DNA from 4 places in the Halomonas sp. 141 genome. Region 2 is predicted to be linked to each of the others. Evidence: predicted binding sites of a transcription regulator. Region 2 holds the regulator's gene; each other region holds the start of a gene.
The links. The regulator FNR, encoded in region 2, switches genes on or off when oxygen is low (the NO sensors DNR and NnrR bind a similar motif). The targets are predictions, from matches to a motif close to TTGATNTANATCAA.
Positions count from the first base shown of each region.

Region 1: the regulator FNR is predicted to act here: its motif matches at 2,033-2,046, upstream of napE (periplasmic nitrate reductase, NapE protein).
Region 3: the regulator FNR is predicted to act here: its motif matches at 1,863-1,876, upstream of CWI66_RS11365 (OmpW/AlkL family protein).
Region 4: the regulator FNR is predicted to act here: its motif matches at 2,081-2,094, upstream of frdA (fumarate reductase (quinol) flavoprotein subunit).

Region 1 covers NZ_PINZ01000018.1:55,524-58,863, reverse strand. Annotated here, with positions in the region: gene CWI66_RS10085 (sodium-dependent transporter) at 87-1,430, opposite strand; partial or broken gene CWI66_RS10080 (DUF72 domain-containing protein) at 1,571-2,008, opposite strand; gene napE (periplasmic nitrate reductase, NapE protein) at 2,137-2,319, shown strand; gene CWI66_RS10070 (ferredoxin-type protein NapF) at 2,402-2,917, shown strand; gene CWI66_RS10065 (chaperone NapD) at 2,910-3,197, shown strand; gene napA (nitrate reductase catalytic subunit NapA) at 3,194-3,340, shown strand, end outside.
Region 2 covers NZ_PINZ01000005.1:18,706-22,045, reverse strand. Annotated here, with positions in the region: gene ttcA (tRNA 2-thiocytidine(32) synthetase TtcA) at 36-947, shown strand; gene fnr (fumarate/nitrate reduction transcriptional regulator Fnr) at 934-1,686, opposite strand; gene hemN (oxygen-independent coproporphyrinogen III oxidase) at 1,747-3,171, opposite strand; gene CWI66_RS03835 (sulfite exporter TauE/SafE family protein) at 3,282-3,340, opposite strand, start outside.
Region 3 covers NZ_PINZ01000023.1:38,557-41,896, reverse strand. Annotated here, with positions in the region: gene CWI66_RS18030 (hypothetical protein) at 1-160, shown strand, start outside; gene putP (sodium/proline symporter PutP) at 198-1,688, shown strand; gene CWI66_RS11365 (OmpW/AlkL family protein) at 1,956-2,582, shown strand; gene CWI66_RS11360 (YqcC family protein) at 2,682-3,014, opposite strand; gene CWI66_RS11355 (DUF3549 family protein) at 3,299-3,340, shown strand, end outside.
Region 4 covers NZ_PINZ01000046.1:6,289-9,628, reverse strand. Annotated here, with positions in the region: gene CWI66_RS14940 (succinate dehydrogenase/fumarate reductase iron-sulfur subunit) at 1-131, opposite strand, end outside; gene frdA (fumarate reductase (quinol) flavoprotein subunit) at 128-1,915, opposite strand; gene CWI66_RS14930 (anion permease) at 2,222-3,340, shown strand, end outside.

The DNA of each region.
Region 1 (3,340 bases), on a different contig from region 2:
AGAAGAGGCTGGTGAAGGAAGGCGAGAAAGCGTTACACCACGGTAACGCCTTCTCTACTGGGTAAGCTTGCCGACCCAGCGGCGAGTCAGAACAGGCCTGCCAGGAAAACCACCGTGACCCCGATAGGGGCAACGTACTTGGCCAGCAGGTTCCACAGGCTGTAGTCGTAGACATCCAGCCTCAGCTCTTTGCGCGCTTCTTCTTTATCCAGGCAGAAGGCGAAGAACACGATCGCACCCAGGCCGGTCAATGGCAGCAGGATCTTGCTGGTGAAGGTATCCAGCAGGTCGAAGATGTTCAGCCCAAAGAACAGCACGTCTGCCCATACGTTGAACGACAGCAGCGCCGCGACACCCAGTGCCCATACCGCCACGCCGCTGACCAGTGTGGCCACGATTCGTGACATCGACGTGCGCTCTTCGAGAGTTTCCACCACCGGTTCCAGCAGTGAAATGGCCGACGTCAGGGCGGCAAAGGTCAGCAGCAGGAAGAACATCAGGCCCAGAATGGTGCCACCGGTCATGTTGCCAAACGCCAGGGGCAGGGTGACAAAGATCAGGCCGGGGCCTTCGCCGGCACTCAGGCCGTTGGCAAAGACGATGGGGAAGATGGCCAGGCCCGCTAGCAGGGCGATGGCGGTATCCAGCAGGATGACCGTTCGCGCGGTGCTGATCAGGTTGACGTCTTCGCCCAGGTACGAGCCGTAGGCCATCATGATCCCCATGCCCAGCGACAGCGTGAAGAACGCCTGGCCCATGGCCGCCAGTACGACACCGCCATCGAGAGCATCCCAGTCAGGGCTGAACATGAAGCTCAGGGTCTCACCAAAGTAGCCGCTGGTCATGCCGTAACCTACCAGCACCAGCATCAACACCACCAGAGTAGGCATCATGATGCGCGCTGCGCTTTCCAGGCCTTTGGTGACTCCGCGTGCCACGATACCGACGACCAATACCATGAACGCCGTATGCCACAGCAGCAGGGCCGAGGGGCTGCCTAGCATGCCGCTGAAGATGTTGCCAATACTGTCGGCATCCAGACCGTTGAAGCTACCGAGCACCGAGCCCAGCGTATAGTTCAGCGACCAGCCGCCGATGACGCTGTAGAACGAGAGAATCAGAAAGGCAGCCAGGACGCCGCTGACCCCCACCAGCGCCCACGCTTTCGAGCAGCCATGATTGGCGGCCAGTTCGGCCATGGTATTGATGGGGTTCTTCTGACCGCGACGGCCAATCATCCACTCGGCGACCAGAATGGGTAGGCCGACCAGTGCCACACAGGCCAAATAGACCAGAACGAAGGCGGCGCCACCGCTGTCGCCCACCATGTATGAGAAGCGCCAGATATTGCCCAGGCCAACAGCGGAGCCCGCCGCGGCCAGCACAAAGCCCATACGAGATGACCACTGTGCATGTGCAAGTTTTGCCATAAATCACCTGTTTCAGTTCGATTGTAATGGGTCGATATCGGCAGATTGCACCGATGTTCGGAAAAAAGAGATTGCCAGCGTGCTTTTCCGAAAGAACGCGCAATTTATCCGATCAAGGGTAGGCTTGCCAGTGAGCCAGCCTAAAACAGCTGGCTCTGCTTTTCCTCGGCGAAGGGCGTCAGGTCCGCCAAAGCCGCCTTGGCCTGCACCAGGCGATAGAGGTGACGAGCCATCTGGGGAGACTCACGGTTGTCTGCAGTATGCACAAATAAGAAAGGGGTTTTCCCCTGTTTTATCCACAGGATGAGCTGCTCTATCCAGGGCGTGAAGTAGCGTGTGTTGATCGCTTTGTCAATATGTCCAATGAAGCGAATGATGGGTTGTTGACCAGTGGAAAGCACGTGTAGCGGGAGTTTCGGCTTCTCCTGCTGGGCGTGGGCCAGCCCAGCGTGCCCTTCATGCGGCGTAGAGAATACCGGGCGCACATCCAGCATGACTCGGTTGACTGAATAAGTTATCAACAGGCGGTTCAAGACCCTCTCTGCGTCACCCTTGTGGAAAAAAACAGGGTGGCGAACGATATAGTGACGAACTTGGAAAAATTGATCTAGATCAAGTGACAAATCAGGGCTTAGTTGCTACGCTCTAAATATAACTATTTTAACACACATCTACAGCGGTGTGTTCTTCCCCTGTGGAGTTATCTATGTCAAAAAAATCTCATCCAATAATAGAAGAGGAAGCGCCCCTCAAGCGTCAAGAACGAGGGCTTTTTCTGTTTATTGTCGTGTTGCTCTTTCCCATTTTGGCCGTAGCGGTGGTGGGGGGCTATGGCTTTTTGGTGTGGATGTATCAAATGTTTGCAGGCCCCCCTGGCCCGCCGCTATAGCAGTGTCACAAGCTTCTATCTGATCACTTTAAAGGTGTTAACCGCTGCTAAATAAAGTGGTTAACATTCTTTTAACGCAGGAATGCTCATGACGCGCACGGATAACAATAATAATCGGCGCAATCTTTTTCGCCGCTTGTCAGGGCGTGATGATGTGCGTCGGCCGCCCTGGAGCAGAGCTGCCTTTCTCGACCTCTGTACCGGTTGTAACGCCTGCATCGACGCGTGCCCGGAAGGCATTTTGTCCCGCGGTGGCGGTGGCTATCCCGAGCTTAGCTTTGCCCAAGCGGGCTGCTCACTGTGCGGTGACTGCGCAACGGTATGCGCGCCACAGGCGATAGAGCGCGGCGGTAGCGTTAGCGAAGCCTTTGCTTGGCAAGCTGAAGTTCAGCCGCACTGCTTGGCACTGGCGAGTATCCATTGCCAAAGCTGCCAGGACGCCTGCGAGTGGAACGTAATTCGCTTTCCGCTGCGCCCCGGTGGTCGGCCACCGCAACCTGAGATCCACTTAGAAAGCTGCACCGGCTGTGGTGCTTGCTACTCCGCCTGCCCTAACCAGGCAATCTCACTGATAACAAAAGATACCGTCTATGGCTGATCAACTGCTGCACATCATTAGCTTTATCGTTCATGCGCGGCCCGAGGCGCTGAAGCAGACAGCGGAGTGGATTACCCAACATAGCGTTGGCGAAGTGATGGGCGAAGACGCGGCTGGAAAGCTCGTGGTCGTCGCCGAACATACTGACGAACAACAACTATTGGCTTTAATGGATCACGTACGCGAGCAGCCTGGCGTTATTGACGCCGCCTTTGTTTATCACGAAGTCGTTGATGCTCTGTCAGCGGATGAGCCGCACGTACAGGAGGGGGAGCAATGAAACTAACACGCCGAGAGTTTGTAAAGGCGAACGCCGCAGCGGTGGCCGCTGCTACGGCGGGGATGTCGATTCCCGCCGGCGCCAGCAATCTAATTACCCATGCTGATCTGAACCGCTTGCAGTGGGATAAAGCACCTTGCCGT
Region 2 (3,340 bases):
CCGCTGCTCCTTCACCCATCGGCAGTACAACGACCATGTTATCACCTGACTTTTTCGACCCCTCCTCGGCGACGCGTGCCACCAAAGCGGCGTCTGAACAGCAGCCTGAACTTCAGGATGCCAAACAGAAGCGCGAATTCAACAAGTTGCAAAAGCGTCTTCGTCGTGAAGTGGGCAACGCCATCATCGATTACAACATGATCGATGAGGGGGATCGGGTCATGGTATGCCTGTCGGGCGGCAAGGACAGCTACACCATGCTGGAAATCCTGCGCAATCTGCAGCGCAATGCGCCGGTCAACTTTTCCCTGGTGGCGGTCAACCTCGACCAGAAACAACCGGGCTTTCCCGAGCACGTGTTGCCCCGTTACCTTGATAGGCTGGGTGTGGAGTACCACATTCTGGAGCGGGATACCTATTCGGTGGTGAAGGAGAAAACCCCGGAAGGCAAGACCACCTGCGCGCTCTGCTCGCGACTGCGTCGCGGGTCGCTCTACGGGTTTGCCGAGGAGATCGGCGCCAACAAGATTGCCCTGGGCCACCACCGGGAAGATATCCTCGAGACGCTGTTTCTCAACATGTTCTTTGGCGGAACCCTGAAGGCCATGCCGCCCAAGCTGCTGTCCGACGACGGCAAGAACATCGTGATCCGCCCCTTGGCCTACTGCAAGGAGGCGGACATTGCCGAATTCTCACGGCTGATGGAGTTTCCGATCATTCCCTGCAACCTGTGCGGGTCGCAGCCCAATATGCAGCGTCAGATCGTCAAGGACATGCTGGCCGAATGGGACAAGAAGCACCCGGGGCGGCTGGAGAGCATGTTCAAGGCCGTCACCAATGTAGCGCCTTCCCAGTTGGCCGACCGGGCGCTGTTCGACTTCGTGGGGCTGGAAGCCAAACAGGCGGCGCTGATGGAAGGGCGCATTCAGGCGTTCAACGTGAGCTGATCGCCTGCTCCTCTTCTTCGGCCAGGGTGATGAGCCGCTGCAGGTCGAGAATATTGACCTCTCGGCCCGAGACGGCCACCACGTTCTGTTGCTGAAAGCGGCTCAGGATGCGGCTGACGGTCTCGACGGCCAGCCCCAGGTAGTTCCCCATATCGGCGCGGGACATGGAGAGCCGGAAGCTGTAGGGCGAGTAGCCGCGTCGCCGGAAGCGGTCAGAGAGGGTAATCAGGAAGCTGGCCAGCCGCTGGTCGGCAGTTTTGCGTGATAGCAGGCGCATCATGCGCCGATCATCGCGCAGCTCCTTGCTCATGCTGCGGTAAAGCTGGCCGCGCAGTTCCGGCAGCTCTTCCGATAGGGTGTCCAGGCGGTCGAAAGGAATCTCGCACACCGAGGTGGTTTCCAGGGCAATCACGCTGCCGGGATACTGCTCCTCATCGATACCATCCAACCCTACCAGCTCGCTGGGCAGATAGAAATTGGTCAACTGGTCGTTGCCGTTGCCTTCGCTGGTCACCTGTTTCAGGCTGCCGGAACGTACCGCATAGACGCTGGTGAACGCATCGCCCTGGCGAAACAGCGGTTCGCCCTTCTTGAGCGGTGCGCGGCGGCGGATGATGGCGTCGAACTGGCTCATATCCTCCAGCTCCAGGGCGAGCGGTAGGCACAGCGAGCTGAGGCTGCAGGTCTGGCAGCGCGCCTCTTGCAGCAGTGAACGTCGTTGGCTGGCAGGATATGGCATGTTGTTCTCCCTTTTCATTAGCCATCATAGGGTCAGGGGGTGGATGTCTCAAGGTGCCGTTTATACGATCTTCGAGTAGCGTTGCGATGACTGGGTTTGCAGGCGCGCATCGAACGCCATGGCCAGGTGGCGAATCAGCAGCCGCCCGGTCGGCGTTGCCCGCAGGCGGTTCCCTTCGCGCTGCAGCAGGCCATCCCGCTCGGCAGGCTGCAGATGCTCCAGCGCACTGGCGAAGTAGGCAGGCGCGTCGATGTGCCAGCGCTGGCCAACGCTGGCCAGGTCAATTTCCATATCGCACATCAGGCGCTCGATGACGTCTCTCCGTATTAGGTCGTCCTTATTTAAACGTACTCCTTTGACGGTTGCCAGCCGACCTTCATCCAATGCCGCTTCATACGCGGCCAGCTGGGTGGGGTTCTGGGCATACAGATCATCGATACGGGAAATGGCCGAAACGCCCAGGCCAATCAGGTCGCACTGGGCGTGGCTGGAGTAGCCCTGGAAGTTACGCTGCAGAGTGCCCTGGCGCTGTGCCTGGGCGAGGCTGTCGTCCGGGCGGGCAAAGTGGTCCATGCCGATATGCACGTAGCCTGCCTGAGTGAGCATCTCGATGGTGGTGCGCAGGATCGCCAACTTCTCGTCGGCGCTGGGCAGGTCTGTTTCGCTGATGCGCCGCTGGGGGGCAAAGCGGCTGGGCATGTGGGCGTAATTGAACACCGACAAGCGGGCCGGGTTGAGGTCGATGACCTGGCCAAGCGTGTCGGCAAAGCTCTGCTCGGTCTGAAACGGTAGCCCGTAAATCAGATCCAGATTGAGGGAACGAAAGCCCAGCCGATGCGCTTCGTCCATCAGGGTTTCGGTCATGACCTTGGGCTGCACGCGGTTGATGGCCGCCTGCACCCTGGGGTTCAGGTCCTGGACGCCCAGGCTGAGGCGATTGAAACCCAGCGACTGCAGGTGGCGCAGGGTAAAGACATCTGCTTCGCGGGGGTCGATCTCGATGGCGTAATCGCGGTCAGGAGCGTTGGAGAGCCCAAATCTCGCGTCCAGCCTGTCTACCAGGTCGCTCATTTGCGCCAGGGTCAGGAACGTTGGGGTGCCACCGCCCCAGTGCAGCTGCTGCACGGGCCGCCGAGTATCCAGATGGCGAGAGGTCAACACCATTTCACGATCGAGGCGCGATAGGTAGGGTTCGGCCAGCTGGGTATTCTTGGTGGCGATCTTGTTGCAGGCGCAGTAGAAGCAGATCTTGCGGCAAAAGGGCACGTGCACGTACAGGGAGAGCGGCCGCTGGCTGGCATTGCTGCGCGCCAGGGCTTCAGTGACGTCGTCGGCACCGATGTCTGCGTCAAAGGAGAGTGCCGTAGGGTAGGACGTATAGCGTGGGCCGCTGGTGTCGTAACGGCGCAGCAGGGCCTCGTCCCAGGCAGGGGTCTCGGCCGCTGCGAGGTGAGGAGGTACGGTGGCAGCAGAGGCAAGGGGCATGAAGAGACGCTCCGTGGTAACAGGGCAAAGTAGCCAGGTGGCGGGCCACCGGCCGACATATGCCTGCATGCTAAGGCATCGAAGCGGGCAAAGCGTTGAGCTATATCAAGCTATGGGTGGAGGGCCGTCGGCAGCAGCGACCACAGTTGCCACAGGGCAAAGCCGATGA
Region 3 (3,340 bases), on a different contig from region 2:
CTGCTTGACGGTTCGAGCCGTGGCCAGCCACTGGCCACGCCGAACCGGCAGGGGAATTAACAACAAGATCAACGTGCCTTGGCCACGCACCGCCAAGGCGCTGACGCTGTCGGAGCCAGGGATGTACGAAAGAGCGGCCAGCATGCGCGGGCTTTCGTAGGTGACCTGACTCCGTTCTGACGAACTGGAGAAGTGTTATGGCTACTGGTGTTTGGATTAGCTTGTTTGGATATTTTGCGCTCATGATCGCCATTGGCATTTATGCCATGCGCAAAGCGACTTCTTCCTCGGAAGATTACATGCTGGGGGGGCGTACCCTCAGCCCACAGGTCGCGGCACTCTCGGCAGGGGCCTCCGACATGAGCGGCTGGCTGCTGCTGGGCTTGCCCGGGGCCATGTTCGTGTCTGGGCTGGGCTCTGCCTGGATCGGCATTGGCCTGCTGGTGGGCGCACTGCTCAACTGGATACTGGTCGCGCCTCGCCTGCGCGAGCAGACCATTCATTACGGCAACGCGATTACCATCCCGGCGTTTCTGGCCAACCGATTCCCGACCCGTGCGCTGGCACTGCGCACCGTGTCGGCCATCGTGATCGTGATCTTCTTTGCCGTGTATACCGCCTCGGGCCTGGTGGCCGGTGGCAAGCTGTTCGAAACGGCCTTTACCGGGGTGTACAACTTTGGCGACATGAGCAACTACGCCATGGGCGTCATCATTACCCTCGGCGTGGTCCTGATCTATACCGTGGTAGGTGGCTTCCTGGCCGTGAGCATGACCGACTTCGTGCAGGGCTGCATCATGATGTTGGCCTTGATCATCATGCCTGCGGTGGTGCTGTTCGGTGACGGCGGCGGTGGTTTCTCACAGGCCTCGGAGACACTCAATAGCGTCGATCCCACGCTGCTCTCCTGGACCACGGGGCTGACGTTCGTGGGCTGGCTGTCGGCGGTGACCTGGGGCCTGGGCTATTTTGGTCAGCCGCATATCATCGTTCGCTTCATGGCCATTCGCTCACAAGAAGACGTGCCTGTGGCGCGTAACATCGGCATGGGCTGGATGCTGGTCTCGCTGATCGGTGCCGTGTCGCTGGGCCTGGCGGGCCGCGCCTTTGCGGTACGTAACGGCCTGGACATCCAGGATCCTGAAACCATCTTCATCGTGCTGGCCAACCTGCTCTTCCACCCGTTGATCACCGGCTTCCTGTACGCGGCGCTGCTGGCAGCGATCATGAGCACCATCTCAAGCCAGCTGCTGGTCTCCTCCTCTTCGCTGACGGAGGACTTCTACCGCCTGTTCCTGCACAAGAATGCCACCGAGCAGCAGTGCGTGGCGGTGGGCCGTGTGTGCGTCGTGCTGGTGGGTATCGTGGCCGCCATCATTGCTTCCAATGAAGACTCGCAGGTGCTGGGGCTGGTCAGTAACGCCTGGGCAGGCTTTGGCGCCGCCTTTGGTCCGCTGATCATCCTCGCGCTGATGTGGCCGCGCACCAACGGTGCCGGCGCGCTGGCGGGCATGATCGTCGGTGCCGCCACCGTGATGATCTGGATTTCGCTGGGCTGGAGCGGCTCCTTCCTGGGTGGCCCGGGTGTCTACGAAATCATTCCCGGATTCATCGCCTCCTTCATCGCCATCCTGGTCGTCAGCAACATGACCGCCGATGCCGGTGAGTACCAGCACATCGAACGCTGATCCTGACCATTACGCCTGGCGACGATTTTTAGCCACGGCTCTTGGCCAGCATGCCAACCTCATCGCCTGCTTCGGCAGGCGGTGAGCATCGGCAAGCAGTCATCCGAGACCTCCTCGTCAAGGCCCCGCCTTGCAGGAGGTCTCTTGCATTGTTGGCCGCTTGCGCACCGCTCTTTGCCTCAGGTCAATAACCCACCGCTTCTGGCTGGTTATAGTGGCGCCATGGATCGCGAACCACTTACCTTAATCATGGTCAGGAGCAACATTATGCGCCCGTTCAAACCCTCTACTCTCATCGCTGCCAGTCTGGCCGCTGCAACGCTGGCCGCTAGCAGCCAGGCCTTTGCCTACGGCGCAGGTGATTTCTTTACCCGCGTGGGCGTGGCACAAGTGTCACCCAAAAGCGACAACGGCGCGCTGGCCGATGGCGCCCTGTCGGTGGACGTTCAGGACAAGACCGACTTCGCCTTTACGCTGGGCTATCGCTTTCATGACAAGATGGGCGTCGAACTGCTGGCCGCACTGCCCTTCAAGCACGACATTGCCCTGAACGGCGAGAACCTTGCCTCGACCAAGCACCTGCCACCCACCCTGACGCTGCAGTATTACCCGCTGGGCGGCACCCAGGCACGGGTTCAGCCCTACATTGGCGCCGGTATCAACTACACGCGCTTCTCGGACGAACAGCTGGCGATTGGTGAGTTGGACCTGGACGACTCCTGGGGACTGGCAGGCCAACTGGGTATCGACCTGCTGATCGACGGTAACTGGGCGCTCAATGCCGCCGCCTGGTATCTGGACATCGATACGGACGCCACGGTGAATGGCGCCGCAGCGGGCACCGTCGAAATCGACCCCATTGTGGTCATGGCGGGTCTCAGCTACCGCTTCTAGAAGATGCGGGGCTACCCATCCAACCAAACAGGCCCGGGGCATTTGCTCCGGGCCTGTTTGGTTGAGAAGCACGGCAGCGCCGCGCTGGCGGCTACCTGTTCAGTTGTCCGTCACCAGCTGGTCGACTCTTTCCATGGCGCGAATGACCAGCACCTGGTCGCTGGCGCGCACTTTCTCCTGCATCAGATAAGCGGCCATGGCGGGCGCTACCTCACACCTGGCGGGCAGGGTCGCCTGGGCCTCGACCAGTGCGGTCAATCGGGCCACGAACACATAGCGCACCCACTGGGGCAGCGACATGGTATCCACACAAAAGGGCTCCTGACTGGCAAACGCGCTCGCCTCTGGAAGAGGGGTGCGCCATAGGTTGGCGGCTTTCATCGCGGCTTCAAGCTCAAGAAGCGCGGTTTGAAGCTGTTGATGGACGCTCATAAACAGTCTACTCATAAGGAATGGTCGGCGTGATTATCCCAACTCTGTGGGTAACTTGCCACCGAGAGGCATGGCCAACGCGTTTATGCACAGATTCACAGAAAACCTGCAAGAGACTGTGGATAAACTATGGAAAGGTGTCGCAACGGCTACTCCCACGGGGCTTGGGGAATGTTGCTCACTTTTTGACCACCGCGACGATAAGGTATGGTTTTATCAACGGTTACGGCTGACAGTGACCGAGCATCAAGGTAGAGTGCACGCTTGAAATGCGGAAGGATGTCATGCAACCAATTACTACCCTCGATGAGTTCTTTACCCGCAAC
Region 4 (3,340 bases), on a different contig from region 2:
TGCTGCTCCTTGATATGGTTCAGCGCGTCGAGAAGCGAGGTGCTGTCCTCCACCGCAACGTCGTAGGTTTGCCAGTAGGGATCCGCTGCGCTGTCGGGCAGGTAACGCTTGATGCTGATGTGCTTGTTCATGCCTTGCCTCCCTTGGCCGCATCCCCGTAAACCCGCGCGGCCGGGGCCGAAAAGCGGGTATCCACCGCCTGCCAGCGTAGCTCGGCGGGCGCGTCACCCTGGTAAAACACCTGGCTATGCTTGAGATAGCCCACATCGTCACGGGCCTGCAGGCCCTCGTCCAGACGCTGGTGGGCACCCCGGGATTCGCGACGCTCCAACGCGGCCAGGCACGACGCCTCGGCGATCTCCAGCCCGTAGCCAAACTCCAGGCACTCCAGCAGCTCGGTATTGAAGATCTTGCTGGTGTCACTGACCCGCACCTGGGCATAGCGCTGGCGCAGCTGGCGGAGGGTGTCCAACGCCTGCTGCATGCCTGCTTCGGTGCGGTAAATGCCGCAGCCGCTCTCCATGGCCTGCACCATGGCGTGCTTGAGCGTCACCCAGGATTCACCGCTGCCCTGGCCATCGCATAGCGTGGCCAGCCGCGCCTGCTGCCGCTGGGCCTGCGCCTGCAAGACCGGCAGCGCCACCCAGTCGGTGCGGGCGGCCCGCTGGCTGGCCTGCTCCCCGGCCAAGCGGCCAAAGACCAGCAGCTCGGTCAGCGAGTTGGAGCCCAGCCGGTTGGCCCCATGCAGGCCCACCGACGCACACTCCCCGGCGGCGTACAGGCCTGCAATGGTCGTTTCGCACTGGGGATCGGTTTCGATGCCGCCCATGGTGTAGTGCACCGCAGGCCGAATCGGGATCGGCTCCTTGACGGGGTCGACGTTGATATAGGATTTGGCCAGCTCGCAGATGAACGGCAGGCGCTCATGCAGATAGTCGGCGCCCAAGTGACGAAGGTCGAGATAGACCACGTCGCTGTCGCCAAACTTGCCGGTGCGCCCGGCTTGCTGCTCCTGCCAGAACGCCTGGGAAAGCTTGTCTCGAGGGCCCAGCTCCATGTACTTGTTTTCCGGCTTGCCCAAGGGGGTTTCCGGCCCCAGGCCGTAATCCTGCAGGTAGCGGTAACCCTCATTGTTGAGCAGGATACCGCCTTCCCCCCGGCACGCTTCGGTGATCAGGATGCCCGAGCCGGGCAGGCCGGTGGGGTGGTACTGCACGAACTCCATGTCGCGCAGCGCCACGCCGTGGCGGTAGGCCATGGCCATGCCGTCACCGGTGACGATGCCCGCATTGGTGTTGAAGCGAAACAGCCGCCCCGCCCCGCCGGTGGCCAACACCACCGCCTTGGCACGCAACAGCAGCAGCTCACCCGTGGCGACCTGCAGGGCAATGACGCCCACCACGGCCCCTTCGTGCACCGCCAGGTCCAGCACGAAGTACTCGTCGAAGCGTTCGATCTCGGGGTATTTCAGCGAGGTCTGAAACAGCGTGTGCAGCATATGGAAGCCGGTCTTGTCGGCAGCAAACCAGGTGCGCGCCGTTTTCATGCCACCAAAGCGGCGCACCTGTATGCGGCCATCGGGCTGGCGGCTCCAGGGGCACCCCCAGCGCTCCATCTGCACCAGTTCCTGATAGGCGTGGCGCACGAAGTAGTCCACCACGCCCTGCTCCACCAGCCAGTCGCCCCCAGAAACCGTGTCGTCGAAGTGCGCCTGAAACGAGTCCTCGTCACTGGTCACCGCCGCCGCGCCCCCTTCGGCCGCCACCGTGTGGGAACGCATGGGATACACCTTGGAGACCAGCGCAATGCGCTGCGCGTGACCGCCCTGCTTGGCCTGCTCGGCGGCCGCTATGGCGGCCCGCAGGCCAGCGCCCCCACCGCCGACGATGACGATATCCACATCCTGCTGCTGCATGGCACCCCCCTGTGCGGCTGCACTACTCATGACGCAATTCTCATTACGGACTTCTCATGACGCAATTCTCATGACGCGACGCCGGCCAGCGCACGGCCTGCCGCCCTGCTGATGAAGCGACGTTATCACAGCCCGACAGGCCCTCGGCCTTGATCTAAAGCATGATTGATATAGATCAAATAAACCGCGACTTGCCTTGCCTATGCTTTCCCTGACACCCGTGAAACACCACGCTGGATCTCATCTCTGCTGTGCTCACTCAGGCAAGGCGCTACGGCTTGCCGATAACCTTATCGAGAGGTCGCCATGAACCTCAGCACTTCGCTCCGCTCTCGCTGGCCGCTGCTCGCGCCACTGGCCACCACGCTGGTGATCGCCCTGCTGCCCACCCCGGCCGGGCTACCGCCCCATGCCTGGTACTTCTTCGCCATCTTTTTGGGCTGTGTGGTCGGCCTGATTCTGGAACCCCTGCCCGGCGCGGTCATCGGGCTGGTCGGCGTTACCCTGGTGGCGCTGCTTTCCCGCTGGGTGCTGTTCTCCCCGGAGCAGCTGGCCAACGACGGCTTCAACGCTGCCAACCAGGCCTTCGCCTGGGCGGTTTCGGGGTTCACCAACGCTACCGTCTGGCTGATTTTCGGTGCCTTCATGTTTGCCCTGGGGTATGAAAAGACCGGGCTGGGGCGGCGGATCTCGCTGTGGCTGGTGCACGCCATGGGCAAGCGCACGCTGACCCTGGGTTACGCGGTGATGATCGCCGATGGCATTCTGGCCCCTTTTACGCCCTCCAATACGGCGCGCAGCGCAGGCACCATCTATCCGGTCATTCGTAACCTGCCACCGCTGTACGACTCGCACCCCAATGACCCCAGCATGAAGCGTATGGGCAGCTTCCTGATGTGGACCGCCATTGCGGCCACCTGCGTGACCAGCTCGATGTTTCTCACTGCCCTGGCGCCGAACCTGCTGGCCATCGCGCTCACCGAAAGCGCCACGGGCATCCATATCAGTTGGGGGCAGTGGTTCGTGGCGGTGGTGCCGGTGGGGGTCCTTCTGCTGCTGTTGGTGCCGCTGCTGTGCTACTGGCTGTGCGCCCCGGAGGTAAAGGCCGGGGATGAGATCTCCGACTGGGCGAAAGGGGAGCTGCAGACCCTGGGCCCGCTGACCCGCCACGAAATCGTGCTGGTCATCATGGTGGTCACCGCGCTGCTGCTGTGGATCTTCGCTGGCGACCGGGTATCGGCGTCGCTGGTGGGGCTGGTGGTCATCTGCGGCATGCTGCTGACCGGCATGGTGAGCTGGAACGACATTCTCGACAACCGCGCCGCCTGGAACACCTTCGTGTGGTTTGCCACCCTGGTGGCTCTGGCGGGTGGCTTGAGCCAGGTGGGCTTCGTGGGCTGGTTCGGTAACCTGGTAGGTGGGCAG